Regions from separate parts of the Agromyces neolithicus genome, predicted to be linked through region 1. Evidence: predicted binding sites of a transcription regulator. Region 1 holds the regulator's gene; the other holds the start of a gene.
What was found. Region 1 encodes HrcA, which represses chaperone genes, less so after heat shock. Its sites were predicted from a motif close to TTNGCACTCGNNNNNNNCGAGTGCNAA; they were not measured.

Region 1 (14,753 bases):
GAGAACGGGTACGGGCATCCGACCGACCGCCTGCTCGACCTGCTCGCGCGCACCGGAACCGCCGCGGTGCGAACCGATCGAACGGGCACAGCGCTGCTCACGGCCGCCGACGACGGGTTCACGCTCTGGACCGAGCGCGCCGACGATCGCGTCGGTGCCCGACCCTAGACTTGACGCAGACAGGAGGCACGGATGGCAGCACGCACAGCACAGGCTTCGGCGCGGTCGAAGACGGCGATCCCGCAGTTGGCGTGGAACGCGGTGCGGCCGGCCCCCATCGTGCTCGTCACCGGTGCCGAAGACGTGCTGGCCGAGCGTGCCATCACGATGCTGCGCGATTTCCTCCGCGCCGAAGACCCCTCGCTCGAGGTGAGCGATCTCGAGGCCGACGGCTACCGGCGCGGCGAGCTCATGACGCTCGCGAGCCCGTCGCTGTTCGGCGAGCCGCGGCTCATCCGGGTGAGCGCCGTCGAGAAGTCGAGCGATGACTTCCTGCTCGACGCGCTCGACTACCTCGAGCAGACCGCCGAGGCCACCACCCTCGTGCTGCGCCATCGTGGCGGGCAGCGGGGCAAGAAGCTGCTCGACGCGATCCGCGCGGGCACCGGTGGCGGCATTGAGATCGTCTGCGCCGAACTCAAGCGCGATTCCGACAAGCAAGACTTCGCGGTCGCCGAGTTCCGTGCCGCGGGCCGCAAGATCAGCCCGGGCGCGCTGCGTGCGCTGGTCGCGGCGTTCAGCGACGACCTGCGCGAACTCTCGGCGGCGTGCCGGCAGCTCATCGCCGACAGCCCCGGCGACATCTCCGAGGCCGTCGTTGCGAAGTACTACGGCGGGCAGGTCGAGACCAACGCGTTCGCCGTCGCCGACGCGGCGATCGCCGGCCGATACGGCGAGGCGCTCATCGCCCTGCGGCACGCCCTCGACAGCGGCGCCGACCCGGTGCCGATGGTCGCGGCATTCGCCATGAAGGTGCGCACGATGGCCAAGGTGTCGGGTGCGCGCGGCGGAGGGCCGCAGGTCGCGTCGTCGCTCGGTCTCGCACCGTGGCAGGTCGACCGCGCTCGGCGCGATCTCGCAGGCTGGACCGACGCCGGTCTCGGCGTTGCGATCGAGGCGCTCGCTGCGGCCGATGCGGCGGTCAAGGGCGCCGAGCGCGATCCGGTGTTCGCGCTCGAGCGGCTCATCGGCGTCATCGCGGCTCGCGGCCGCGCGTAGGGGCGGCTCGGCACTGCCCCGAGCCGCGGTTGCCGCTGTCGAGTGTGCGCATCGCGCCCTCTCGGGGGCGCGGAGTGCACTCTGGGCGAAGGGACGGGGGGCCGCGGAGAAGTCGGGATTCGAGCGGGCAGGTGCCCAACGCCGGGCGCCGAGTGCACTCTCGGCGCATACGGACGGGCCGCCCGCACCGACGACGACGGCCCCGCACCGAAGTGCGGGGCCGTCGAGCTGGTTCAGGCTGGCGTCAGAGCGCTGCGGCCTGCTTCGCGATGGCCGACTTGCGGTTCGCGGCCTGGTTCTGGTGGATGACACCCTTCGACACGGCCTTGTCGAGCTTGCGCGACGCGACGCGCACCGCCTCGGTCGCCTTCTGCTTGTCACCGGCGGCGATGGCCTCGCGCGCGGCGCGGACGACCGTCTTGAGCTGGCTCTTCACGGCCTTGTTGCGCTCTTCGGCCTTGCGGTTGGTGCGGATGCGCTTGATCTGCGACTTGATGTTTGCCACGTGGTTCGTCTTTCGTTTCGTGTGGGGTACCGGATGTGCCGTCGCGGGGTAGAGGGGCCCGCGCCCGGCGATCGTGCGGGGTGGGACCCACACGTAAGCCAACAGGCAACGATACCAGCTACGTCGCGGCGGTGCCAAAGCGTGCGCGGCGACGTGCCGCCCAGCGGCGGTCGAGTTCGGCGACCGCGCCGACGACGACCGCGGTGAAGTGGTCGGGGCGGGTGAGGCTGACGAGGTGCGTCGCCCCGGGGATGATGACGAGCCGGCCATCGCGGGTCGCCTTCAGGAGCCGCCGCTCTTCGGTGCGGAAGTGATCGAACTGCCCGTTGACGAACCAGACCGGAATGTCGAGCGACGCGAGCGAGGCTTCGGGTTCGAACTGCTCGACCGCTCGCAGTACCGGGCCCATCACGTCGAGCGCGACTCCGCCGGCCAGCACGTCGTCGACGGCATCGGCAGAGAGGAACAGACGCGCCACAGCGTCGTTCATGCCGCGCCCCTTGTCGGGGAGGCGCCCGATGAGTGCGGCCAGCTGCTGGTACGCCGTGAGTCCGATTCCGCGCGGCCGGGTGCCGCACGATGCCGCCACGAGGCCGTCGACGCGATTCGGATGCCTCGCCGCGAACTCGATCGCGAGGTAGCCGCCGAGGCTCAGCCCGACGAGCAGCCGCGGCACCGCAGGAGTCGACCTGCCACCGGGTGCCACCGCTCCGGGCTCGGGGTCGTCGGGATTCAGCGCCCGATCGATCTCGTGCATCGCTGCCTCGACCGTGAACGGCTCGCCCAGGTGTACGCCGTGCCCGGGCAGGTCGATCGCGACCACGTCGATGTCGTGCCGGGCGAGACCGGTCACCTGCCTGCGCCACATCGTCGCCGAGGTGCGCAGGCCGTGCACGAGGACGACGCGGGCGCGGAGCATGCGTCAACCCGCCCTGATCGCGCCCAGTTCGCGGGCCCTCGCGACCGCGGCAGTGCGCGAACCGACGCCGAGCTTGGTGAAGATGTGCACGAGATGCGACTTGACCGTCGCCTCGCTGAGGAACAGCGCACGCCCGATGTCGCGGTTGGTGCGGCCCTCGGCGACGAGCGAGAGCACTTCGGCCTCGCGGGCGGTGAGGCGTTCGTTCGAGGTGCGCGAGGCATCGAGCCGCGACGAGACGCCCGGCGCAAGCGCCGACTCACCGATGGCCGAGGCGCGCACGGCGGCGATGAGGTCGGCCGGCGGGGCATCCTTGAGCAGGTATCCGCTCGCGCCGGCTTCGATCGCGCCGAGGATGTCGGCGTCGGTGTCGTAGTTGGTGAGCACGAGCACGCGCGGCGCGCCGGGCTGTGAGCGGATGCGCCGGGTCGCCTCGGCGCCCTGTAGTGCCCCGGGGAACTGAAGGTCCATGAGCACGAGGTCGACATCGGCGGTCAGTGCGAGGCGAACGGCGTCTTCGGCGGTGGCGGCCTCGGCGACGACTTCGAGGTCGGACTCGCTCTCGAGCAGGGCTCGGATGCCGGCGCGCACGACCGGGTGGTCGTCGGTGAGGAGCAGCCGGATCACGGCGCCACCACCGGAATGCGCACCGATAGCGCCGTGCCCTCGCCCGGCGCGGTCTCGAGCTCGAGCGTGCCGCCGAGTTGCTCAGCCCGCCGCCGGATCGCCCGGAGCCCGAAGTCGCCGAACCCGGTGTCGACTGCGGCGCGCGCCGCGGTGCCCGCGGGATCGAACCCGACCCCGTCGTCGACGACGTCGAGGGCGACCTCGTCGCCCAGATAGCTGAGTGTCAGCGACGCCACGGTCGCGTCGGCGTGCTGCAGCACGTTCGCGAGCGCCCCCTGGGCGATGCGCAGCAACGCGGCGTCGGTGGCCATCGGCAGCATGACGGCGTCGCCGCTGACCACGAAGTCGACCCGCACGGGCGACGCGGCCTGCTCAGCCTGCGTGGTCGTGGCGCGCGCGAGGCGGCTGAGGGCTGCGGGCAGCGTCTGCGCGTCGAGCGCCGGGGGAGTGAGCTCGCGGATGAACCGCCGCGTTTCGCTCAGGTTCTCGGCGGCGGTCTCGCGCGCGAGCCGGAGCTTCTCGCGCACCTGATCGTCGGTCACGTCGCGCTCGGCCGCGTGCAGCAGCATCTGGATGCTCGAGAGACCCTGGGCCACCGTGTCGTGGATCTCGCGGGCGAGGCGCTCGCGTTCGGCTCGGGTGCCGGCTTCACGGCTGGCCGTCGCCAGCTCTTCGCGTGTAGCGACGAGGTCGAGGATGAGCGACTGGCGTTCGTGGGTCTCCTGCGACATCGCACGGTAGCCGAGGCCGATGACGATCGCCACGCCCGCGCTGATCAGCGGCCCCAGAATGGCGCCGACCTCGAGCCCGAGGTGCGTCGCAGTGCCCCACACCGAGAGCCCGAACGTGACGACGACGAGCGGCACCGCGATAGGGGCGGCGAGCACCTGCAGTTCGAGGAAGAACAGGGGGAACGCGAGGAACGCGGCATCGGGGGTGAGGGCCGACAGGCCGACCCACAGCCCGAGCAGCACGACGAGCCACACCACGCGCGCCCACGTGGGAAGGTGCCGGCGGGCCGCCGCAATGCCGGCGCCGTAACAGGCGAGGAACGCGACGGCAAGCACGGTGATCGCCACCTCGGCAGGGTCGTCGGCGAGCAGCGCACGAACGACCACGAAGAGCGTGAGCCCGACGACGAGCAGGTGCAGCCCGAGCCGCAGCGCCGTGAACACGGGGCGCAGGGCAGATGCGGCGATGCGCTCGTCGAAGGGCTCGATGACGGTCATGATGCCTCCGAGCGTAGCCGGGGCGCTTCGCGCGAGGCATCCGTCGAAAGTCGGAACGCAACTCATGGGAGAATCGTCAGGATGTCCCCACGAGCCGTAAACCCGCCGGTGCCCGCCGCCACCGACCCCGCGCTGATCCGCAACTTCTGCATCATCGCGCACATCGACCACGGCAAGTCGACCCTCGCCGACCGCATGCTCGGCATCACGGGCGTGGTGAGTGACCGCGACATGCGGGCGCAGTACCTCGACCGCATGGACATCGAACGTGAGCGCGGCATCACCATCAAGAGCCAGGCCGTACGCATGCCGTGGCAGCTCGGCGACACCTCGTACGCGCTCAACATGATCGACACCCCGGGGCACGTCGACTTCAGCTACGAGGTCTCGCGGTCGCTCGCGGCGTGCGAGGGAGCGATCCTGCTCGTCGACGCGGCGCAGGGCATCGAGGCGCAGACGCTCGCGAACCTCTACCTCGCACTCGAGAACGACCTCGAGATCATTCCGGTGCTGAACAAGATCGACCTGCCTGCGGCCGAGCCCGAGAAATACGCGCGCGAGCTCGCCGACCTCATCGGCGGCTCGCCCGACGACGTGCTGAAGGTCTCGGGAAAGACCGGCGTCGGCGTCGAAGAACTGCTCGATCGGGTCGTCGAGCGCATCCCGGCACCCGTCGGCAACGCCGATGCCCCGCCGCGTGCCATGATCTTCGACTCGGTGTACGACAGTTATCGCGGCGTCGTCACCTACGTGCGAATGATCGACGGAAAGCTGAATCCTCGCGAGCGCATTCAGATGATGTCGACGAAGGCGACGCACGAGATCCTCGAGATCGGCGTCAGTGCGCCCGAGCCCCAACCCACGAAGGGGCTGGGCGTCGGCGAGGTCGGCTACCTCATCACCGGTGTGAAAGACGTGCGCCAGTCGAAGGTCGGCGACACCGTGACGACTGCGGCGAAGTCGGCGACCGAGCCGCTCGCCGGCTATACCGAGCCGCTGCCGATGGTGTTCTCGGGCCTCTACCCGATCGACGGCAGCGACTATCCCGAGCTTCGCGAGGCGCTCGACAAGCTGAAGCTCTCCGACGCCGCGCTCGTGTACGAGCCCGAGACCTCGGTCGCCCTCGGCTTCGGGTTCCGCGCCGGATTCCTCGGCCTCCTGCACCTCGAGATCGTCACCGAGCGCCTGCGCCGTGAGTTCGGGCTCGACATCATCAACACCGCACCGTCGGTGGTCTATGAGGTCACGACCGAAGACAAGAAGACCGTCACGGTCACCAACCCGAGCGAGTTCCCGACCGGGGCGAAGATCGCCGAGGTGCGCGAGCCCATGGTGCGCGCAGCGATCCTCGCGCCGAAAGACTACGTGGGCACGATCATGGAACTCTGCCAGTCGCGGCGCGGCACGCTGCTCGGCATGGAGTACCTCGGTGAAGACCGCGTCGAGATCCGCTACAACATGCCCCTCGGCGAGATCGTGTTCGATTTCTTCGACCAGCTGAAGTCGAAGACCGCCGGATACGCGAGCCTCGACTACGAGCCGACGGGCGATCAGGCCGCCGATCTCGTGAAGGTCGACATCCTGCTGCAGGGCGAGCAGGTCGACGCCTTCAGCGCGATCGTGCATCGCGAGAAGGCCTATGCGTACGGCGTGCTCATGACCGGGCGTCTTCGCGAGCTCATCCCGCGCCAGCAGTTCGAGGTGCCCATCCAGGCCGCCATCGGTGCGCGCATCATCGCTCGCGAGTCGATCCGCGCGATGCGCAAGGATGTGCTCGCCAAGTGCTACGGCGGTGACATCAGCCGAAAGCGCAAGCTGCTCGAGAAGCAGAAGGAGGGCAAGAAGCGCATGAAGATGGTGGGCCGCGTCGAGGTGCCCCAAGAGGCGTTCATCGCGGCGCTCTCGGGCGACACCGAGGGCAAGGAAGCGAAGAAGAAGTAGGTTCGGATGACCCGACGAAGCACATTCACCGACCAGTCGGTCACCTACGGGGCGATCGGCGCGACGCTCGACCCCGACTTCCTGCGGTACCCGCCCGCGGGCTATCGACCCGCCGAAGACGCGGTGCGTCTGGGCTCGGGCGCCGAGCGCTTCGAGCGCGCAGCCGAGTCGCTCATGACCTGGGGCATCCAGCGCGGCGCGGGCTTCACCGTGCACGACGTCTCTGAGGGCACCGGGGCGCAGTACCCCGGCATCGTCTACGCGCCCGACGGCACACCGCTCACCGAGCAGCCCGAGCCGCGCGCCGAGGTGCGCTACGGCACCGACGGCACACAGTTCATCACCGCGGGTATGACCGCGACCCTGCAGCGCAAGCGTCGGTTCGGCACCGTCAAGACGCCCGTGCTCGTCGTCTATGTGATCGACGAGCCCAAACGCATCGGCTTCGCCTACGGCACGACCGCCGATGGCCCCGAAAGCGGTGAGGAGTCCTTCATTCTGGAACACCGCGACGACGACACGGTCTGGCTCACCATCCGATCGATACTGAGCACTCGGGGCGGCATCGTCGCTCCCGGTCGGCGTCGCAAGCGGCGCGAGCTCACGCGCGTCGAGCTCCGCGCCCTGCACCCTGCGGGCGGCGCGTAGCAGTGGCATCCGCGCTGCCGCTCGGTGAGCCGGCGCCCGCCGACGGCCTGCTCCCCGCGTCGGCCGCCGACGGCGCGCAGCATCGCGCGTTCGGCGTGTACCTGCATGTGCCGTTCTGTCGCGTGCGCTGCGGGTACTGCGACTTCAACACGTACACGTCCGACGAGCTGCGCGGTGCACGTCAGTCCGACTACGCGGGCCAGGCGATCAGCGAGGTGCGGATGTCCCGCCGCATGCTCGAGGCATCGGGCGTGCCGTCGCGACCGGTGCAGACGGTCTTCTTCGGCGGCGGCACGCCCACACTGCTGCCGGCATCAGACCTGGTCGCGATGCTCGGTTCGGTACGTGACGAGTTCGGCCTCGCCGAGGGCGCCGAGGTCACCACCGAGGCGAACCCCGATTCGGTCGGCCCTGAAGACCTCGTTCAGCTCGCAGCGGGCGGATTCACCCGAGTCTCATTCGGCATGCAGTCGGCTGTGCCGCACGTGCTCGCGGCACTCGACCGCACGCACGACCCCGAGCGCGTGCCACTCGTCGTCGGGTGGGCGCGCGACGCCGGACTCGACGTGAGCCTCGACCTCATCTACGGCACGCCGGGCGAGTCGCTCGACGACTGGCAGCGCAGCGTCGAGCACGCCATCGCGCAGCGGCCCGATCACCTGAGCGCGTACGCGCTGATCGTCGAGGAGGGCACGAAGCTCGCGCGGCAGATCCGGCGCGGCGAGCTGGCCACGCCGTCGGACGATCTCGAGGCCGACATGTACGAGCTGGCCGACGACCTGCTGGCCGGGGCCGGGTTCGAGTGGTACGAGGTCAGCAACTGGGCGACCGACGCTTCGCATCGCTCTCGCCACAACCTCGGCTACTGGCGGGGCGATGACTGGTGGGGTGTCGGCCCGGGGGCACACAGCCATGTGGGCGGCGTGCGCTGGTGGAACGCCAAGCACCCCTCGGCGTACGCCGAGCGCGTGTCGGCGGGAATCTCACCCGCGGTCGGTCGCGAGGTGCTCGATGCGCCGACCCGCGAGATCGAGCGCGTGCTGCTGCTCACCCGCATTCGCGAGGGCATCGCCGTCGAATCGCTGCACGCGGGCGGGCGTCACGCCGTGGCGGGCCTGATCGCCGACGAGCTCGTCGACGCGAAAGCCGCCCTCTCGGGTGAGTTGGTGCTCACGCGAAAAGGGCGGCTGCTCGCCGACGCCGTGGTGCGGCGCCTACTCGACGGCTCGACCGTCAGCTGACGAACTTGATCGAGAGCGGGTAGGTGTAGGGCTGGCCCTGGTTGGCCTTGACCGCGGCGATGATGCTGAAGACGATCTTGACGACCTCGACCGCGATCACGAGCAGGATGCCGATGAAGACGGCGATCAGCGCGTAGCTCACCACGAGTGCGATGGCGATCGTGATCTGGAAGTTCAACGCGGTCGCGGTGTGCGCCCGCACGAACGGCCCCTTGTCTTTCAGGAGCAGGTAGCCGATGAGGGCCGGCACGAAGTAGAAGAAGATGCCGCCCACATTGATGAGCGTGGCCCAGAGCTTCTCATCGGCCGGGCTCAGCTGCTGCGGCTGCTGGTAGGGATTCTGCGGCTGCTGCTGGTAGGGGTTCTGCGGCGGCTGATTCGGATCCTGCGGCGGCGGGGGAGGAGGAGGTGCGTCGGACATGATGGCTCCTTGGTGTCGTCGCCCGTGGGCGAGCTGTTGACTTCATGCTGGCACAGACGGCCGCGCCCGGCGATGGAATCCCGGGGCGCGGCCGGAGCGGACTACTTGATGAGGCGGATCGCGAAGGGGTAGCGGTAGTGGTTGCCGTCTTTCGCGCGCAGGAACGCGATGATCGAGAACACGACGCTGACGATCCAGAACGCCCACCACAGCAGCGCGCCGATGGCGACGAAGAGCAGGATGAACGAGAGCACGTAGCCGAACGCGATCGTGATCTGGAAGTTGAGCGCCTCTTTCGCCTCGGTGTCGGTGAACGAACCGCGGTCCTTGAACACGAGCCAGATGATCAGCGACGGCAGAAAACCGAGCACACCGCCGAGGTGGGCGAACGAGCCCCACTGCACGTCTTGTTCATGAGAGAGGGGGGCGCCTGCGGCGGGCGGGCGACCGGCGTCGGGGTTCTGGGCATTCGGGTCGGTCATGTTCGTGCCTTTCGGGGAGGGGTTCTCGAATGAACCGCAGCTGCCGTGAACGGGGAGGGCAGCGAGACTCGCGGATCATGCATACGCTAGCGTCGCCGACTCTCGGGTGGCAACGGCCGATACCGAGAGTTGTCACGATATGATTAGCAGTCAGTCAAGTCGAGTGCTAAGCGCGGCACGGGAAGCGAGGGACATGGTCTCCGAACGCAGCCTCGCAGTGCTCCGCGCCATTGTGCAGGACTACGTCGCGTCGCGGGAGCCGGTCGGCTCGAAGACGATCGTCGAACGACACGCGTTCGGCGTCTCCGCAGCGACCATCCGCAACGACATGGCGCTGCTCGAGGAAGAAGAGCTCATCGCAGCGCCCCACACCTCGTCAGGTCGAATCCCCACCGACAAGGGCTACCGGGTGTTCGTCGACCGGCTCACCGACGTGCGCCCGCTCACCGCGGCGCAGCGGCACGCCATCGAGACGTTCCTCGGCGAATCCAGCGACCTCGACGAACTGCTCGCACGCACCGTGCGGCTGATCGCCCAGCTCACCAAGCAACTCGCCGTCGTGCAGTACCCGACCTTCTCGAGCGCCCGGGTGCGACACGTCGAACTCGTCTCGCTCGCTCCGACCCGCGTGCTGTGCATCCTCATCGCCGACTCCGGCCAGGTCGAACAGCGACTCGCCGAGCTCGACCATCCCGTCGACGACGAGACGCTCGCCGAGCTGCGCATCCGGCTGAACGACCTGGTCACCGGCTCGACCATGATCGACGCCGTGGCATTGCTCTCGGGTGAGATCGACGCGGCCGACCGCCGGCACGCCGCACTGCTGCACACCCTCGCGGCCACGCTCGCCGAGCAGGCGCAGGTGCAGCGCACCGACCGTCTGGTCGTCGCGGGTGCCGCCAACCTCGTGCGCACCGAGCAGGACTTCGCCGGATCGATCCTCGGCGTCATCGAGGCCATCGAAGAGCAGGTCGTGCTGCTGAAGCTCTTCGGCGAGATGGCGACCGACGAGCATGCGGTCGCCGTGCGCATCGGGCGCGAGAACGCCGCGTTCGGCCTCGGCGAGACCTCGATCGTGTCGAGCGCCTTCGAGATCCCGGGGCGCGACATCTCGCGACTGGGCATCGTCGGCCCCACACGCATGGACTACTCGAACAGCATGGCCGCGGTACGCGCCGTGGCCCGCTACCTCTCCCGCACCCTCGGCGAGAGCTGACTCAGCCGCCCGTCGCAACCCGACCGGCATCCGGCAACCGAAAGGACAAGCCCTCCGTGGCCGACCACTACGAGGTCCTCGGCGTCTCACGCGACGCCACCCCCGACGAGATCAAGAAGGCGTACCGTCGCCTCGCCCGCGAACTCCACCCCGACGTGAATCCGGGGGCCGAGGCATCCGAGCGCTTCAAAGAGGTCACGCACGCCTACGACGTGCTCTCCGACGCGAAGCAGCGCCAGCAGTACGACCTCGGCGGAGGCCAGGGCGGGTTCGGCGGCCAGGGGTTCGGCGGGTTCGGCGACATCTTCGAGACGTTCTTCGGAGCAGGGCAGCAGACCCGCGGCCCGAAGTCGCGTCGCGAGCGAGGCCAAGACGCGCTCATCCGGGTCGAGGTCGGCCTCGACGAGGTGATCTTCGGCACGCACCGCGACATCGAGGTCGACACCGCGGTGCGGTGCGACACCTGCCAGGGTTCGTGCTGCCAGCCCGGCACCTCACCGGTGACCTGCGACATCTGCCGCGGCACGGGCTCGATCCAGCGCTCGGTGCGATCACTGCTCGGCAACGTCATGACCTCGACCCCGTGCGGCACCTGCCGCGGCTACGGCACCATCATCGCCACCCCGTGCATCACATGCCAGGGCCAAGGCCGCGTGCGCGCACGCCGCACGGTCCCCGTCGACATCCCCGCAGGCGTCGACACGGGCGTGCGCCTGCAGATGCCGGGCTCCGGCGAGGCGGGCCCCGCAGGTGGCCCGAACGGCGACCTCTACCTCGAGATCAAGGTCAAGAACCACGAGGTGTTCAGCCGCAACGGCGACGACCTGCTCGCGACGCTCGAGGTCGCCATGACCGACGCGGTGCTCGGCACGACGGCGACGATCCCCGCGCTCGACGGCGACGTCGCGGTCGAGGTGCGCCCGGGCGTGCAGAGCGGCGAGATCCTCACGGTGCGCGAGCGGGGCGTCACGAGGCTGCGCGGCACCGGGCGCGGCGACCTGAAGATCGGCGTGCAGGTGGTCACCCCCACCAAGCTCTCGTCGAAAGAGCGTGACCTCATGCAGCAGTTCGCGTCGTCGAAGAAGTCGCCGGCGCCCGAGCTCAGCCACTTCCAGCAGGGCATCTTCGCGCGCCTGCGCGATCGGTTCCTCGGGTAGCACGGCGTCGCGATGAGCCACCTCTACCTCGACGAGTCGCTCGACCTCGCCGCGCTCGCGCCCGGTGCCGCCGTCGAGCTCACGGGCGACGAGGCGCGCCACGCGGTGACGGTCTCGCGCATCCGCCCGGGCGAGCGGGTCTCGATCGGCGACGGCCGCGGCGTGCTCGTGCGCGGCACGGTCACCGAGACGGGGCCGAAGCGGCTCGCGATCGAGGCCGACGAGGTGTTCGTCGAAGAACCGCCGTCGCCGCGCATCACGCTCGTGCAGGCGCTCGCGAAGGGCGACCGCGACGAGCTCGCGGTGCAGGCGGCCACCGAGATCGGCGTCGATGCGATCGTGCCGTGGGCCTCCGCCCGCTCGGTCTCGCGGTGGGAGGGCCCGAAGGCCGAGAAGGGCCGGCTGCGCTGGGCCGCGATCGTGCGCGAGGCGGTCAAGCAGTCGATCCGCGCATGGCTGCCGCCGGTGGGGTCGCTGGCGACGACCGCCGAGTTGCCCGATCGCCTGGCAGGCGTGCGGATGCTCCTGCTCGAGCCGACCGCGACGACCGCGCTGACCGATCTCGAGCCCGACGGGCGCGACCTCGCGCTCGTCGTCGGCCCCGAGGGCGGTATCGCGCCCGCCGAGCTCGAGCGCCTCATCGCCGCCGGTGCCGAACCGGTTCGCCTCGGGGCATCAGTGCTTCGCACCTCGACGGCGGGCCCAGCGGCGATCGCCGTGCTGAACGCGCGGCTCGGGCGGTGGTGAGACATCCCTCGCTACGATGGTGACATGACCTCATCCAGCGCCGAGCCGACCCTCTTCGAGCGCATCGCCGCTCATGAGATCCCCGCGCGCATCGTCGCCGAGACCGACCGTGTGATCGCCTTCCACGACATCGCGCCGAAGGCGCCCGTGCACGTCGTGGTCACCACCAAGACCGGCGAGTACCGCGATGTCGTCGAGCTCGCGTCGGGTGACCCGGCGCTGCTCGCCGAACTCGTCGCAGTGGCCCGGTCGGTCGCGTCAGAACTGGCCGACGGGCAGTTCCGGCTCGTGTTCAACACCGGTGAGAGCGCAGGGCAGACCATCTTCCACGTGCACGCGCACGTGTTGGCCGGCGGTCTCGAGGAGGCCACGCTTGGCCGAGCCTGAGCAGCTCGGCCCATCCTCCGAGTCGGCCGCCGTCGACGAAGAGCTACTGCGCATCGACGGCATCGCCATGGTGCGCCTGCTCGGCCCGCAAGATCGGCTGCTGACGTCGATCCAGCACGAGTATCCCGGTGTCGAGGTGCATGTGCGCAGCAACGAGATCGCGATCCGCGGCGACGCCGAGTCGCGACTGCGGGTGCGCCGGCTCATCGAAGAACTGCTCGAGCTCGTGCGCTCGGGCCAAGATCCGACCCCAACCGAAGTGAGGAGCTCGGCACGCATGCTCGAAGCCGATCCCAATGCGAAGCCGTCAGAACTGCTCGGGCAGGTCATCGTCTCGAGCCGTGGCAAGTCCATCAGGCCGAAGACCGAGGGCCAGCGCGCCTATGTCGACGCCATCGACGAGTTCACCATCGTCTTCGGCATCGGCCCTGCCGGCACCGGCAAGACCTACCTCGCCATGGCCAAGGCGGTGCAGGCGCTGCAGCGCAAAGAGGTGAGCCGCATCATCTTGACGCGCCCGGCCGTCGAGGCGGGCGAGCGACTCGGGTTCCTGCCGGGCACCCTCACCGACAAGATCGACCCGTACCTGCGGCCGCTGTACGATGCGCTCAACGAGATGATGGACCCCGAGCTCGTGCCGAAGCTGCTCGCCTCGGGCACCGTCGAGGTCGCCCCGCTGGCGTATATGCGTGGTCGCGCGCAACCGCTCGATGCACAAGTGCTCACGCCAGATGGATTCGTCGCGATCGGGTCGCTGGAGGTCGGCGATCTCGTGATCGGTGCGAATGGCGAGCCGACGCCTGTGCTCGGGGTGTTTCCACAGGGGCGCAAGCCCATATACCGCGTCACAACCCAGGACGGCGCGTCGACACGCTGCTGCGGTGAGCATCTGTGGACCGTGACGACGCGGGATGACAAGAGGCGTGGAAAGTCACGCGTCGTGCAGACGACGGATATGATCGGTCGCCTCCGTCAGAGCCACTTCCACCGGTTCGAGTTGCCGATCGTGCAACCTGTGCAGATGCCGACGCGAGCGGTTCCGCTCGATCCATACGCGCTCGGGCTGTTGCTCGGCGACGGCTCCATCACGTGCCAGACCACGCCGACATTCAGCACGGCCGATCTTGAGCTGGTGGACCGCCTGCAAGCCTGCCTTCCGGGCGTCACCGTGACCCACAAGGATCGGTACGACTATGTGCTGAAGCGCACGGATGGCGCACGCGGCGGCGTGATCGTGGCGAATCCCGTGACTGCCGCCATCCGCGAACTCGGTCTCGACGGGGCGACGTCGGCGACGAAGTTCATTCCGGCGGATTACCTCATCAACTCCGACGACGTTCGGCTCGCGGTTCTGCAGGGCCTTCTCGACACCGACGGTGGACCGGTGGTGCAGCGCGGACGCACCTGTCGCGCGCAGTACTCGACGACCTCGCCCAGGCTGCGCGATGACGTTGTGCAGCTTGTCCGTTCGTTGGGCGGAATCGTCTACTGGAGAACACGGCAGGCCGCCGGGCGGACGCCGGGGCACGCAAACGGACGCGCGGTGCCCTACCGTCATGACGCGTACGTGCTGGACATCCGTTTGCCGGCAGGGGTGGAGCCGTTCCGGTTGACTCGCAAACGAGAACTCTACGCTTCAACCGAGGCGGGCCGACCGCAGCGCTATATCGACGAGATCGTGCCACTCGGGGAGGCGGAGACCGTGTGCATTCAAGTTGCGGCCGAAGACTCGCTGTACGTCACCGACGATTACCTGGTGACCCACAACACCCTGAACGACTCGTTCGTCGTGCTCGACGAAGCCCAGAACACCACACCCGAGCAGATGAAGATGTTCCTGACCCGGCTCGGGTTCGGCTCGAAGATGGTCGTCACCGGCGACATCACCCAGATCGACCTGCCCAGTGGAGCGAGCGGCCTGCGGCTCGTGACGCGGATTCTCGACCACGTCGACGACATCGACTTCGCGTGGCTCACGAGCGATGACGTCGTGCGGCACTCGCTCGTCGGGCGCA
Region 2 (14,753 bases), on a different contig from region 1:
GCCCCGAGGTCGCGGTCGCGTCGACGAAGGCGTTCGTCGCGCAGATCGCGGCGCTCTACCTGTTCGGGCTGCACCTGGCTCGCGTGCGCGGCACCCTGTCGGCCGACGAGCTCGCGACGCAGCTCGGCGAGCTGGCGGCGGTGCCCGAGAAGTTGCAGGCCGTGCTCGGCGAGGCCGAGAAGGTCGAGCAGCTCGCCCACTGGATGGCCGACACCCGATCGGTGCTCTTCCTCGGCCGGCATGTCGGCTTCCCGATCGCCATGGAGGGTGCGCTCAAGCTCAAGGAGCTTGCGTACATCCACGCCGAGGGCTTCGCCGCCGGCGAGCTGAAGCACGGCCCCATCGCGCTCATCGAGCCGGGCCAGCCGGTCTTCGTCGTGGTGCCGAGCCCGCGCGGCTCGGCCAACCTGCACCCGAAGGTCGTGTCGAACATCCAAGAGATCCGGGCGCGCGGCGCACGGGTCATCGCGATCGCCGAGGCCGGCGACGCGGCGGTGCTGCCGTTCGCCGACGAGGTGCTGCGCATCCCGCTCGCGGCCCCGCTGTTCGAACCGCTGCTGGCCGTGGTGCCGCTGCAGATCTTCGCGATGGAGCTCGCGCAGGCCAAGGGACTCGACGTCGACCAGCCGCGCAACCTGGCGAAGTCCGTCACGGTCGAGTGATGCAGGGCACGGGCGCGGCGTGATCGCCGGCATCGGCATCGACGTGGTCGACATCCGGCGCTTCGAGCGCTCGGTGGCTCGCACGCCTGCCCTGATCGAGCGGTTGTTCGCCCAGAGCGAACGGGGTCGCCCGGCGCGTTCGCTCGCTGCCCGTTTCGCCGCGAAAGAGGCGCTCATCAAGGCGCTCGGCGGCCACGCAGTGATCCGCTGGCACGAGATGACCATCGTGCAAGACGCCGAGGGCAACCCCGACTTCGAGCTGTCCGGCGGGCTCGCCGCCCACGTGCGCGAGCTCGGCATCGACCGGGTGCACCTGTCGATGAGCCACGACGCCGGCATCGCGAGCGCGTTCGTCATCCTCGAATCCGTCGGGGACGCGGCGCGATGACCGGCGGCCACGCCGGCGACGCGCCCTTCCGCGAGGCCGTCGTCGACCTCGACGCCATCGCCCGCAACGCGCGCACCATCGCCGAACGCGTGGCGCCCGCCGAGGTCATGGCGGTCGTCAAGGCCAACGCCTACGGGCACGGAGCGGCCGAGGCCGCGCGGGCGGCACTCGCCGGCGGTGCGACGCGGCTCGGCGTCGCCGACCTCGGCGAGGCGTTCGAACTGCGTGCTGCCGGCATCGACGCACCCATCCTCGCGTGGCTGCACGACCCCGACGCCGACTTCACGACCGCGGTCGGAGCCGGCGTGGAGATCGGCGTCTCGAGCCTCGACCAGCTCGAACGTGCGGCCGCCGCTGCCGGGCTCGCCGCGTCGGGCGGGCCCGCCGCCGTGCACCTGAAGATCGACACCGGGCTCAGCCGCAACGGCGTGCCCGAGGCCGACTGGCCGGCGGTCGTCGCGCGCGCGGTCGAGCTCGAGCACGCCGGGCGGGTGGCGGTCGCCGGCATCTTCAGTCACTTCGCGAACACGTCGCGCGACGTCGACGCCGCCCAGCGCGAGGCGTTCGAGCGGGCACTCGAACACGCGACGACGGCCGGCCTGAAACCGACCGTGCGCCATCTCGCCTCGTCCGAGCAGGCGATCCGCGACCCGGGCGCCCGATACGACGTGGTGCGCATCGGCATCGGCCTCTATGGGCTCACCCCCTTCGGCGACGGCACCACGTGCACCGACCTCGGGCTGACCCCCGCGATGACCCTGCGTGCGCGGGTCGCCGCGGTGCGCCGCGTCGAGGCTGGGGCGGGCGCGTCATACGGTCACCTCTGGCACGCCGACTCCGCGACGACCCTGGCGCTCGTGCCGCTGGGCTACGCCGACGGCATTCCGCGCCACGCCACCGGCGGCGGCGCTGAGGTGCTGCTCGCGGGAGCCCGGCGCCCGGTCGTCGGACGGGTCGCGATGGACCAGTTCATCGTCGACGCCGGCGACGCACCCGTTGCGGTCGGTGACGAGGTCGTCGTGTTCGGCGACCCGGCGAGCGGCGCCCCGACCGCCGACGAGTGGGCCGAGGCCTCTGGCACGATCGGCTACGAGATCGTCACGCGCATCGGCCCGCGGGTGCCGCGCCGTTACGTCGGCGGCGCCCGATGAGATTCGAGGTCGTCGACACCGAGGCCATGGAGGCGTTCGGTCGCGAGCTCGGCAGGCAGTTGCGTGCCGGCGACCTCGTCGTGCTCACGGGTGCGCTCGGCGCCGGCAAGACCACCCTGACGCGCGGCATCGGCACCGGGCTCGGCGTGCGTGGCCCGGTGCAGAGCCCCACGTTCGTGTTGGCCCGAACCCACCCGAGCCTCGCGGGCGGCGCCCCGCTCGTGCACGTCGACGCCTATCGGCTCGGCGATGCCGCCCTCATCGAAGACCTCGACCTCGATTTCGACCATTCGGTGGTCGTCGTCGAGTGGGGAGCAGGCCTCGTCGACGACGCGAGCGACTCCCGCCTCGAGATCGTCATCGAGCGCCCCACGGGCGCGAGCCTCGCGACAGACACGCTCGGCGACGACGACCTCGACGCCGACGAGCCGCGAACGATCACGGTGCGCGGAATCGGGCCGCGCTGGTCGGGCGGCCCGTACGCCGCGTCGGCGTAGGCTTGCTGTCATGCTCCTCGCGATCGACACCTCGACGGGCACGAGTGTCGCCGTGGTCGACCGCGACGGCGCTACCGGTGCCGTGAGTTGTCTCGCCGAGAGCGGCACCGACGACACCATGCGCCACGCCGAGGTGATCGGCGGCTTCATCCGCGACGTGATGATGGCTGCCGGCATCGGCCGCGACCGCCTCTCCGGCGTCGCCGCAGGAATGGGCCCCGGCCCATTCACGGGGCTGCGCGTCGGCATCGCGGCCGCACACGCGTTCGCGCTCGGCATCGGGCGGCCGTTCGTGCCAGTGGTCAGCCACGACGCGATCGCATTCAGTCGCTATCGCGCCGGCGACACCGGCCCGCTGCAGGTGGTCACCGACGCCCGTCGCCGCGAGTTCGCCGTCTCGGAGTACGACGGCCTCGACGCCGACGGGCTGCCCGTGCGCGTGCTCGGCCCCGAACTCGCGCCCCGCGACGAGGTGCCCGCGGCGCGGGGCATCCGATTCGACGCGACGGTCGTCTCGGCCGGCGCGATCGGCATGCTCGCCGAGCTCGCGTTCGCGGCCGGCCGGCTTCCGCTCGCCGATGACGCCCCGCTCTACCTGCGCGCACCCGACGTGACGCCCTCCCCCGGAAAGCGGGTGCTGCAGTGAGCGTGCTGATGCGCCGCGCGAAGCTCTCAGACCTCGATGCGATCATGCAGCTCGAGCGCGAGACCTTCACCGACGACGCCTGGCCCGAAGAGGCGATGCGGCGCGAGATCGAGAGCCCGCACGGCTACTACCTCGTCGCGGTCGACGAGCCGATCACGGCGGGTGATGCGGCGACCGATGCGCCCGGTCCGGCCCTGCTCGGATACGCGGGCCTGCTCGCGCCGTCGGGCAGCGAGCAGGGCGACATCCAGACCATCGCCGTCGCCCCCGCGAGTCGGGGGCTCGGCCTGGGGCGGGGCCTCATGCACGCGCTCATCACCGCGGCGCGGCGCCGGCACATCGCCGAACTCTTCCTCGAGGTGCGGGCCGACAACCCCATCGCGCGATCGCTGTACGACTCGCTCGGCTTCGAGCAGATCGGCGTGCGGCCGAGGTACTACCGGCGGGGCGTCGACGCCGTGCTGATGCGGCTGACCGTGAAGCCGGCCGTCGCGCGTCCCGCCGACGCACCCGCAGCGGGCAGTACGTCGCCCGAGGACGCCCGATGAACCGCACCGAACCGCTCATCCTCGGCATCGAGACCTCGTGCGATGAGACGGGCATCGGCATCGTGCGCGGCACGACGCTGCTCGCCAACACCATCGCCTCGTCCATGGACGAGCACGCGCGCTACGGCGGGGTCGTGCCCGAGGTCGCCGCGCGGGCGCACCTCGAGGCGCTCGGGCCGACGATCCGGGCGGCGCTCGCCGAGGCATCCGTCTCGCTCGACGACCTCGACGCCGTCGCCGTCACGAGTGGTCCCGGGCTCGCCGGCGCGCTCATGGTGGGCGTCGGCGCCGCGAAGGCGCTCGCGCTCTCGCTCGACGTGCCGATCTACGCCGTCAACCACCTCGTCGGCCACGTCGGCGCCGACCTGCTCGACACCGCCGACCCGCTCGAGACCCCGACGGTCGCACTGCTGGTCTCGGGCGGGCACACCTCGCTGCTGCTCGTGCGCGATCTCGTCAGCGACGTCGAGCTGCTCGGCGAGACCGTCGACGATGCGGCGGGCGAGGCGTTCGACAAGGTCGCGCGGCTGCTCGGCCTGCCCTACCCCGGCGGCCCCGAGATCGACCGGGCGGCGATCGGCGGCGATCCGAATGCGATCCGGTTCCCGCGTGGACTGACCCAGCCCAAAGACCAGGCGGCGCACCGCTACGACTTCAGCTTCTCGGGACTGAAGACGGCGGTCGCGCGATGGGTCGAGGGGCGCGAGGCCGCCGGCGAGCCGGTGCCGCTGGCCGACGTGGCCGCGAGTTTCCGTGAGGCGGTCGTCGATGTGCTCGTCACGAAGGCCGTCGCCGCGTGCACCGACCTCGGCGTGCCGCGCCTGCTGCTCGGCGGGGGCGTCATCGCGAACGCGCGGCTGCGCGAGGTCGCCGAGGCGCGAACGGATGCCGCGGGCATCGCCTTGCGCGTACCGCCCCTGTCGCTCTGTACCGACAACGGCGCGATGATCGCCGCGCTCGCGTCGCAACTGGTGATGGCCGGACATGCGCCGTCGGGCCTCGGGTTCGGCGCCGACTCCACGCTTCCCGTGACCGAGATCCGCGTCGCCTGACGTGGAGCGCGCCGGCATGGCGCGGTCCCTGTGCAGGGTGGGCGCCGCGCGATAGTGTGAAGGCGTATCACGAGGTGTCGCGGCATCGCCGCGCCCAGCGATCCGCCGTCCGGCGGCCTCGCCCACACAGCGCACCAAGGGGACCACAGTGACTGATCCGAATCTTCCCGAGCAGCCCGCAGGCGGAATCCCGCCCGTGCCGCCGGCTCCGCCGGCGAGCACGCCGCCCGCTCCGCCGGCCAGCACGCCGCCCGCTCCGCCGGCCAGCACGCCGCCGGTCGCTCCCGCCGCCCCCGCGTACAGCGCGCCCGCAGCGCCCGCCTACGGCGAGGCAGCACCCGGCTACGGCCAGCCCGCCGGTGCCCCCGCGAAGACCAACGTCCTCGCGATCGTCTCGCTCATCGCGTCGATCTCGGCGTTCGTCATCCTCCCGTTCATCGGATCCATCGCCGGTGTCATCTGCGGCCACATCGGGCTGAGCCAGATCAAGAAGACGGGTGAACAAGGCCGTGGCATGGCCGTCGCCGGGCTCATCATCGGCTACGTCGGCATCGTCCTCGCGATCATCGGCACGATCGTGTTCTTCGCCATCATCGCGACGATCGCCGCCAACCCGAACCTCTACGTCAACTGAGCGCGACGCTGAACTCGCACACGACCACCGAGAGCAGAGCCCGTTGATGAGCGATCCGAAGAACCCCGACCTGCCCGAGAACCCTGCCGAGGGCGACGTGCCCGAGGGCATCGACGTGCCCGAGCCAGCAGAGGCGACGGGCGCCGTCGATTCCGCGTCTGCAGCCGACGTGTCGGCCGCGGCGGAGTCCGCGTCGCTGCCCGACGTGCCGCCCGCGCCCGAGGTGCCGTCGGCGCCCGAGCCGCCGGCCGCACCCGAACCGCCCGCCCCGCCGGCTCCGCCCGCGGCTCCCGAGCCGCCGAGCTACGGTGCCGCGACACCTCCGCCTCCTGCTCCGCCGGCCTACGGGGCGCCTGCCGCTGCGGCGGCACCTGCATACGGCGCGCCCCTGGCTGGGGCGCAGACCGGCTACGGCACGCCCGGTTACGTCGCGCCCGCCTACGGCACGACGCCGAGCAAGCCCACTCCGGTGTACAGCCTCATCTCGCTCATCGCAGGAATCGTGGGCGTCGTCGGCTCGTTCGTCGTCTTCATCCCCTTCGTGGGCGGCTTCATGCAGTTGTTCATCCCGGGTGCCGCCGTCGTGCTCGGCTTCATCGGCAAGCGCAAAGAGCCCGCGGCCAAGGGCATGTGGCTCACCGGCCTCGTGCTCGGCTTCGTCGGGCTCGGCATCGCGCTGCTGTCGTTCATCCTGTGGGGCCTCCTGTTCGGCGCCAGCACCGTGGGCGCGTCCTCGTACTGACGACCCGAGCGCAACGCATGACCGACCGCGAGTCGAACTCACCCGACGACCTGGAGCCCGACCGGAGCGTCGAGGGGGGCGAGCCGGGAGCATCCCTGCCGCCCGTCGCCGACGCTCCGGCCGAGCCGACCCTGCGCGCGAATCCGGCCGTCCGCGAGTTCGACGTGCCGTTCGACACCGGGCAGCTCGAGAAGATCTCGACCGGTCAGCTGCTCGTCGTGCACCGCCCCGGCGGTGACCTGGTCGAGGCCGCCGAAGTGCAGACCCAACGACGCGCGTTCAGCTGGGTGGCCGCGGTCGCCGGCACGATCGGCGCGGTGGCCTCGCTCTTCGTCGGGTGGATGCTGCCGCTCTCGATCGCCGCGATCGTCTTCGGGGTGCTCGGCCTGCGTCGCGAGGCCGGTGGTCGCACACTGTCGTTCGTCGGCATCGGCACCGGTCTCACGGGGCTCGTGTTCTCGGCCGTGTGGATCGGCTACTACGCCATCGTGTTCGGCGCGCTGCCCAACTGAGGTCGGCCGGGCCCGAGCGCGAGGGCGGTGCCGCCGCTGCGGCGCTCGCCGCTACAGCCGCTCGACGAGCAGCGCGACATGTCGGCCCTGCTCGCGCGTGAGCACGAGCGTGGCGCGCTCGGCGCCGCGCAGCTTCAGCCGTGTGCGCAGTGCAGCCGGATCGACGTCGACGCCACGCTTCTTGATCTCGAGCGTGCCGATGCCGCGTGCCTGCAACGCCTGGCGAAGCTGGCGCTCTTCGGCCGGAAGCCGCTCGACGATGCGGAACCCGCGCGCGAACGGCGAGTCGAACGCCGTGTCGGCGGTCAGGTAGGCGATGCCGGCGCTCAGCATCCACGCCCCGTTGGCACGCGCGAGATCGCCGATGAGGCGGGCGCGGATGATCGCCCCGTCGGGCTCGTACAGGTAGTCGCCGAGCGGGCCGACCGGCGCGTCGTCGGAGTCGGCGGGCGCGGTGAGCTCGTTCGCGGAGTCGCCGCGGATGACGAGGGCGGCACGACCGATTCCGGGCCGTGCGACCGGGCCGAACCACACGCCGAGCTCGACGACGTCGCCGTCGACCGAGACCCACTGCGCCTCTGCGCCCGCCGGGATCACGTCGCGGTCGGTGCCGGGGCCGAGCTTCACGCCGACGGCCATTCGATCGGCCAGCCCGAACGCGAAGTCGAGACCGGGCGAGTATGCGGCGGCATCGGCGATTCTCGTGGTCGTGCCGCCCGTGGTCGTGCGCCGGGCCGGATCGAGCCAGGCGCCCCCGATGCCGCCGAGCGCGACCTGCTCGGCGCGTTGGTGCAGCACGCGCACCCGCGGGAACGGGGTGAGGTTGTACGCGGCGATCGCCGCGGTGACCTCGTCGGCCTCGGCTGCGGTGACCTCGAGGTCGATGGCCGCCATCGCAAGGGCGTCGCCGCCGATGCCGCAGCCGAGGTCGGCGACGTGCCCGACGCCCGCGCGCGCGAATCGCCCGGCGTGCAGGGCCGCGACCTGAAGGCGTGTCGCCTGCTCGAGCCCCGGCTCGGTGAACAGCATGCGCGACGCGAACGGACCGAACTTCGCCTGAGCACGGTGCCGCAGCTTCGCCTGGCTGAGCACCGTCGCGACGAGCCCGGGTGGGTGGCCCTGCTTGCGCAGTTCGGCGACGGTCTTGACGATGTCGGCCTTCGCGTCCCACTCGGGCAGGCCGTCGAGCAGCCGCAGCCCCTCGGGCGAGAGCAGCTCGACGAGCTCGGCGCGATCCACCCGGCCACGCTAGCACCCGGCCGGGCGGGAGTTCGTCTGGCGGTCCTCGAGCCGGCCGAAGGGCTGGCACTCACGTTGCACGAGTGCCAAATCGCGAATAGACTCGCCTTAGCACTCTCACCGTGAGGCTGCTAAACCAAGTCTTCGTCAAGACAGTTCCTTCATTGAGAAAAGGGGTCAACCGTGTCGGTTTCCATCAAGCCGCTCGAGGATCGCATCGTCATCAAGCAGGTCGAGGCCGAGCAGACCACCGCTTCCGGTCTGGTCATCCCCGACACTGCGAAAGAGAAGCCCCAAGAGGGCGAGGTTGTTGCCGTGGGCCCCGGCCGCATCGACGACAACGGCAACCGCGTTCCGCTCGACGTCGCTGTCGGCGACAAGGTGATCTACTCGAAGTACGGCGGCACCGAGGTCAAGTTCGGCGGTGACGACCTGCTGGTCCTCTCCGCGCGCGACGTGCTCGCCGTCGTCGTTCGCTGAGCGACACGATCCGACTCGAAGCCCGGGCGCCCGTGAGGGTGCCCGGGCTTCGTCGTTTGCGGGTACGGGATGTCGCGACATCCGTCACCCGCATCGTGCACGCCCGTGACCCGAAGTCGACGACGAACGGCAGGCGTGCAGTACGCCTTCGGGCGGCGGGCTGGCGTAATCTGTGCTGATGTCATCTCGCCCCGAGCCCGCGACCGATTCATCGGTGAAGCACGTCCGAGGACTCAGCCGCTCGGGTCTCGGCTTCGCCATCGCGGCCTACGGGCTCTGGGGCATCCTGCCCATCTACTTCATCGCCCTCGAGCCCACCGGCCCGTTCGAGATCGTCGCGTGGCGGGTGCTGTTCTCGCTGGTGTTCTGCGGGTTGCTCATCGCGGTGACGCGGGCATGGCGGCCGTTCGCGGCGCTCCTGCGCGACCGCCGGGTCGTGCTCACCATGGGGCTCGCCGGGCTGCTCATCTTCGTGAACTGGCAGACCTACGTCTATGCGACGCTCAACGGCCAGGTGGTCGAGGCCGCACTGGGGTACTTCATCAACCCGATCGTCACGGTGCTGCTCGGGGTCGTCGTGCTTCGTGAGCGGCTGAATGCGACGCAATGGGTCGCCGTGGGCATCTCGATCGTCGCCGTCATCGTGCTGGCCGTCGGCTACGGACAGCTGCCCTGGATCGCCCTCGTGCTGGCGTTCTCGTTCGGTTTCTACGGCCTCATCAAGAAGCGAGTGGGGCCGAAGGTCGATGCGGTGTCGGGGCTCACCCTCGAGACCGCTTGGCTCGCCCCCCTCGCGATCGTGCAGCTCGTGTTCGTCGGCATGACCACGGGGCTCACCATCGGCACCGCCGGCGCATGGCACACGGTGCTGCTCGTCTCGGCCGGCGCGGTGACCGCCGTTCCGCTGCTGCTGTTCGCCGCGGCGTCGCGCCGGCTTCCGCTCATCTACATGGGGTTCATCCAGTACTTCGCCCCGTTCATCCAGTTCCTCGTGGGCGTGCTCGTCCTGCAGGAGCCGATGCCGCCCGAGCGATGGGTGGGCTTCGGTCTCGTCTGGCTCGCGCTCATCGTGCTGACGGTCGACCTGCTGCGTGGCGTGCGTGCCTCGCGTCGAGTCGTCGTCGAGCCCGTCTGAGCCGCGGATCGCGTCCGCGAGCAACTCCGTTCCGGGCACGGCACGGCGAATGCCTCGATGCGCGATCCGCGCGTGCCGAACGCGATTTGCGACGATTCCCTGCGTCGTAGCGGGGGTTGAATGTCGGGAAGGTAACGATTCCGGCGGTGTTACACGGTTGTGACCGGGGCGTCTTGTTTCCGCCCAACGCCCGGAATACTGTCGAACAACGGCGTCAATACGGCGCTGCATTGTGTACCAATTTCCTTCAGTCCCAAGGAGCAACATGAGCGTATTCGCGAAGGCCTCGGCCAAGCGCTCGGCTCGCGCAGTCTGGACGGGTATCGCCATCGCCGGCGTCAGCACCCTCATCCTCTCTGCGTGCGCCCAGGGCGGCACGCCGCCGGCCGAATCGGAAGAACCGACTGGTGACGCCGGCGACGCCCTGCCCATCGCCGAAGGTGAGCGCGACCTCGCGCTCAACCTCGGAACGATCCTCCCGCAGAGTGGTACGCTCGCGTTCCTCGGCCCGCCCGAGGAAGCCGGTGTGCAGCTCGGCGCCGACGACGTCAACGCCGCTGACTCCGGCCTCGCTGTCGAGATCCAGTTCCGTGACTCGGGTGACACCACCACCGACATCGCCACCGTTTCGGTGACCGACCTGCTCTCGCAGGACGTCTCGGCCATCATCGGCGCGGCCTCGTCGGGTGTCTCGAAGACGGTCATCGACCAGATCGTCGCGGCCGGCGTCGTCCAGTTCTCGCCGGCGAACACCTCTGCCGACTTCACCACGTACGACGACAACGGCCTGTACTGGCGCACGGCTCCGTCCGACGTGCTGCAGGGCGAGGTGCTCGGCAACCTGATCGCCGAAGACGGCAACGCAACGCTCGGCATGATCGTGCTGAACGATGCGTACGGCACCGGCCTGCAGGAGTTCACGAAGACCGCGTTCGAGGCGGCCGGTGGCGAGGTCGTGGCAGAGGCGCTCTTCAACGAGGGCGACTCGAGCTTCGACGCGCAGATCGCCGAAGTGACCGCCGCCAACCCCGACGCGATCGCACTGATCACGTTCGACCAGTCGAAGATCATCACCCCGGCGCTCGTCGGCTCGGGCTTCCCCGGTGACAAGTTGTACTTCGTCGACGGAAACCTCTTCGACTACAGCGCCGACTTCGCACCCGGCCTCATCACCGGCGCGAAGGGAACCCTCCCCGGTCTCGACGTGGGCACGCTCGGTGACTTCACCGACCGCCTCCTCACGGTCGACCCCGCGCTGACCGACTACAGCTACGCGGCTGAGTCGTACGACGCGGTCACGCTCATCGCGCTCGCGGCCTACGCGGCCAACAGCACCGATGGTGCCGAGATCTCGAAGTACCTGCGTCAGGTCTCGGGCGGTTCGGGCGATGGTGAGAAGGTCACCAGCTTCGAAGAAGGTGTCGCGCTGCTCGCCGAGGGCCAGCAGATCGACTACGACGGCCCCTCGGGTCCGATCACCTTCGACGAGAATGGCGACCCGACCGAGGCGACCATCGGCATCTTCCAGTTCGCCGACGACAACACCTACTCGCGCATCGGCGACGGCTGATCCGCTGAGTGAGTGAGCGGGGTCCCGGCGTCAGCCGGGGCCCCGCTTTCGTGTGTCCGAGCGGCGGGCGCCTGCGGGTGGTGCACGCCGCGGTGCGGGTGGCGTCCCGGGCGGCGGCGGGTGCTGCGCGCGTTGCGGATGCGGCGGGTGGCAGGGCGCGAGGGGCCCGGGCGGAGGGCGCTGCGCCAACGCCGTCGGGCGCGGGTGACGCCAAGCTGCCAGTGTTGTTGCCTCACACCGCCCAATTGTCGAGAGTGCACTCCGGGCCTCTGAAGGGCGGAGCGACTGCACTCTCGGCCCGTAATGGGTGTGGGGAGTGTGGGAGCGCTCTGTCGGCCCCATCAAGAGTGCTCTCCGCGCCGCTGAGGGGGCGGTGACTGCACTCTCGAGGTACCCCGAGCGCAACGACGAAGGGGCGGACCGCCGTAGCGGTCCGCCCCCTTCGTGTCTTCGACCTACTCGTCGTCTTGGCCGAGTGTGCCGAGGTAGAGCCCGATCACCTTGGGATCGTTCAGGAGCTCACGGCCGGTGCCATGGTAGGCGTCGCGACCCTGGTCGAGCACGTACCCGCGGTCGCAGATCTGCAAGCAGCGGCGGGCATTCTGCTCGACCATGATGGTCGTGACGCCGGCGCGGTTGATCTCTTTGACGCGCATGAACGCCTCGTCTTGACGAACCGGCGAGAGACCGGCCGATGGCTCGTCGAGCAGCAACACGTGCGGACCCATCATCAGCGCGCGCGACATGGCCACCATCTGACGTTCGCCGCCCGAAAGTGAGCCGGCCCGCTGCGTGAGCCGCTTGCCGAGTTCGGGGAAGATCTCGGTCACGAACTCGAGGCGTTCCTTGAGGCCCTTCGGCTTCTGGTAGAGGCCCATCTCGAGGTTCTCTTGAATGGTGAGCGAGGGAAACACGTTCTCTGTCTGGGGGACGAAACCGACACCCTGGCCGACGAGCTTGTTGGCCTTGAGGTTCGTGATCTCGTCGCCGTGAAGGTAGATTCCGCCTTCGCGAACCTTGACGAGCCCGAAGATCGACTTGAGCAGCGTCGACTTGCCGGCGCCGTTCGGGCCGATGATGCCGATGAGCTCACCTTGCGCGGCTTTCAACGAGCATCCATTGAGGATGTTCACTCCGGGAAGGTACCCGGCGACCACATTCCGCACCTCGACCACGAGGTCGGCGGCGGGCGGCTCGGCGACGGCGGGTGCTGGACTACTGTTCGTCATCGATGAGCTCCTTCAGTGCTTCGACGTGCTCGGCGTCGGTACCCAGATCGGTGTCGTGGTGCGCGCCGAGGTAGGCGTCGACGACGGCGGGGTCTTCCATCACCGTGTACGGGTCGCCTTCGGCGACGACCTTGCCCTCGGCCATGACGATGACCCAGTCGGCGATGTGCCGCACCATGTGCATGTCGTGCTCGACGAAGAGCACGGTCATGCCGGAGGCCTTGAGGTCGAGGATGTGATCGAGCAGCGACTGCTTGAGTGCGGGATTCACCCCCGCCATCGGCTCATCGAGCATCACGAGGGTCGGGTCGCTCATGAGCGCTCGCGCCATCTCGAGCAGCTTGCGCTGCCCGCCCGACATGCTCGCCGCGTAGTCGTCCTTCTTGGCGTCGAGCTTGAACCGGGTCAGCAGGTCCATGGCCTTGGCTTCGATCTCAGCATCTTGCTTTCGCCAGATCGCGGGGATGAGCGAGCGGAACAGGTTCTCGCCCACCTGGTTCTTCGCGCCGAGCTTCATGTTCTCCATGACCGACAGCAGCGCGAGGGATTTCGTGAGCTGGAAGGTACGGATGAGTCCCATGCGCGCGACCCGGTAGGCCGGTACGTGGGCGAGCGAGCGACCGTCGAACGACCAGGTGCCGGTGTCGGGCTTGTCGAAGCCCGTGAGCAGGTTGAAGAACGTCGTCTTGCCCGCACCGTTGGGCCCGATGAGGGCCGTGATCGCGCCACGGGGGATCTCGACGTGCTCGATGTCGACCGCGGTCAGGCCGCCGAACGTGCGCTTGACGCTGTCGGCGATGAGGATCGGGTCGTGCTTCTTCGCTCCGGGCACCGCGTCGCCGACGTGCAGGCCGGTGGTCTTCACTGGCCGGGAGGAGGTGGTTTCACTTGACAAAAGCAAGATCCTTCCTGTTTCCGAGGATGCCTTGTGGCATGAACACCACGATCAACATGATCGCGACCCCCACGAGGATGAACCGCAGCTGGCCGGCCTGCACCTGCGACATGAACGGAAGCCACCCGGCCTCGACCGCACGGGAGACGAATCCCGAGAAGAACGACAGCAGCACCCAGAAGACGATCGAACCGACGATGGGCCCGAGGATGGTGGCGGCGCCACCCAGCAGCAGGATGGCGTAGATGAAGAAGGTCAGCGTCGGCTGGAAGTACGACGGCACGACCGCTCGCGGCAGTACGAAGAGTATGCCGGCCAGGGTGCCGAGGAGACCACCGAGCACGAGGCTCTGGATCTTGTACGAGTACACGTTCTTGCCGAGCGAGCGCACCGCGTCTTCGTCTTCACGGATGCCCTTGACGACGCGGCCCCACGGGCTGCGCATGATGAGCCAGGTGAAGACGGCGGCGATCGCGACGACGATCCACGCGATCACGAGGAAGAACCAGACCCGGTTGTCGAACACGAACGGCCCGAAGCCATAGCGGCCCTCTGGGAACGGATTCAGCGCCAGCAGGTCGGTCTGGAAGCCCGAGAGGCCATTCGCAGAACCCGTCACCGCGTCGAACTCGTTCGTCGTGAAGATGAGCCGCAGCACCTCGGCCGCGGCGATCGTCACGATCGCGAGGTAGTCGGCGCGCAACCGCAGCGTCGGAATACCGAGGATGAGCGCGAAGATCACCGATGCGGCGAGAGCCGTGAGCACGCAGGCCCAGAAGGGCCAGCCCAGCTTGAGGGCCGGGATGGCGTACCCGTAGGCGCCGAGCAGCATGAATCCCGCCTGGCCGAAGTTCAGCAGGCCCGTGAAGCCGAAGTGGATCGCAAGACCCAGCGCGGCGAGTGCGTACGCGGCGGTGGTCGGGCTGATCAGCTCGACGGCCGCATTTCCGAAGATTGCTCCCCAATCCATGTGCGGGCCTCCTATCCGATTCTCTCTCGACGACCCAGGATTCCCTGAGGCCGGAACAGCAGCACGACGACCATGATCACCAGTGCGCCGACGTACTTCATATCGCTCGGCAGCCACAGCGTCGACAGTTCGACGAAGAGACCGACGATGACGGCGCCGACGAGCGCGCCGAATGCGGTGCCGAGGCCGCCGAGGACGACCGCGGCGAAGATGAGCAGCAGGATCTGGAAGCCCATGTCCCAGCTGACGCCGGGGCGGAAGTACGCCCAGAGGATGCCCGACAGACCGGCCAACGCCGCTCCGAGCACCCAGACGATGCGGATGACGAAGTTCACGTCGATGCCGCTCGCCGAGGCGAGACTGGGGTTGTCGGCGACGGCTCGCGTCGCCTTGCCGATGCGGG

Region 2: the regulator HrcA is predicted to act here: its motif matches at 8,135-8,161, upstream of groES (co-chaperone GroES).

Annotation. Positions count from the first base shown of each region.
Region 1 is NZ_BAAANJ010000007.1:122,625-137,377, forward strand. Features, by position in the region: gene ABD164_RS10850 (ComEC/Rec2 family competence protein) at 1-168, shown strand, start outside; gene holA (DNA polymerase III subunit delta) at 193-1,218, shown strand; gene rpsT (30S ribosomal protein S20) at 1,463-1,723, opposite strand; gene ABD164_RS10865 (alpha/beta fold hydrolase) at 1,842-2,642, opposite strand; gene ABD164_RS10870 (response regulator) at 2,646-3,269, opposite strand; gene ABD164_RS10875 (sensor histidine kinase) at 3,266-4,498, opposite strand; gene lepA (translation elongation factor 4) at 4,580-6,439, shown strand; gene ABD164_RS10885 (DUF1990 domain-containing protein) at 6,446-7,087, shown strand; gene hemW (radical SAM family heme chaperone HemW) at 7,090-8,328, shown strand; gene ABD164_RS10895 (DUF4870 domain-containing protein) at 8,321-8,749, opposite strand; gene ABD164_RS10900 (DUF4870 domain-containing protein) at 8,851-9,231, opposite strand; gene hrcA (heat-inducible transcriptional repressor HrcA) at 9,425-10,447, shown strand; gene dnaJ (molecular chaperone DnaJ) at 10,504-11,604, shown strand; gene ABD164_RS10915 (16S rRNA (uracil(1498)-N(3))-methyltransferase) at 11,617-12,351, shown strand; gene ABD164_RS10920 (HIT domain-containing protein) at 12,376-12,738, shown strand; partial or broken gene ABD164_RS10925 (PhoH family protein) at 12,806-13,435, shown strand; partial or broken gene ABD164_RS10930 (LAGLIDADG family homing endonuclease) at 13,760-14,233, shown strand; partial or broken gene ABD164_RS10935 (PhoH family protein) at 14,507-14,753, shown strand, end outside.
Region 2 is NZ_BAAANJ010000006.1:193,498-208,250, reverse strand. Features, by position in the region: gene glmS (glutamine--fructose-6-phosphate transaminase (isomerizing)) at 1-662, shown strand, start outside; gene ABD164_RS09780 (holo-ACP synthase) at 682-1,050, shown strand; gene alr (alanine racemase) at 1,047-2,201, shown strand; gene tsaE (tRNA (adenosine(37)-N6)-threonylcarbamoyltransferase complex ATPase subunit type 1 TsaE) at 2,198-2,698, shown strand; gene tsaB (tRNA (adenosine(37)-N6)-threonylcarbamoyltransferase complex dimerization subunit type 1 TsaB) at 2,709-3,344, shown strand; gene rimI (ribosomal protein S18-alanine N-acetyltransferase) at 3,341-3,892, shown strand; gene tsaD (tRNA (adenosine(37)-N6)-threonylcarbamoyltransferase complex transferase subunit TsaD) at 3,889-4,944, shown strand; gene ABD164_RS09750 (DUF4190 domain-containing protein) at 5,093-5,578, shown strand; gene ABD164_RS09745 (DUF4190 domain-containing protein) at 5,625-6,320, shown strand; gene ABD164_RS09740 (DUF4190 domain-containing protein) at 6,338-6,832, shown strand; gene ABD164_RS09735 (class I SAM-dependent methyltransferase) at 6,884-8,071, opposite strand; gene groES (co-chaperone GroES) at 8,255-8,551, shown strand; gene rarD (EamA family transporter RarD) at 8,730-9,686, shown strand; gene ABD164_RS09720 (ABC transporter substrate-binding protein) at 9,952-11,256, shown strand; gene ABD164_RS09715 (ABC transporter ATP-binding protein) at 11,712-12,485, opposite strand; gene ABD164_RS09710 (ABC transporter ATP-binding protein) at 12,472-13,380, opposite strand; gene ABD164_RS09705 (branched-chain amino acid ABC transporter permease) at 13,370-14,350, opposite strand; gene ABD164_RS09700 (branched-chain amino acid ABC transporter permease) at 14,362-14,753, opposite strand, start outside.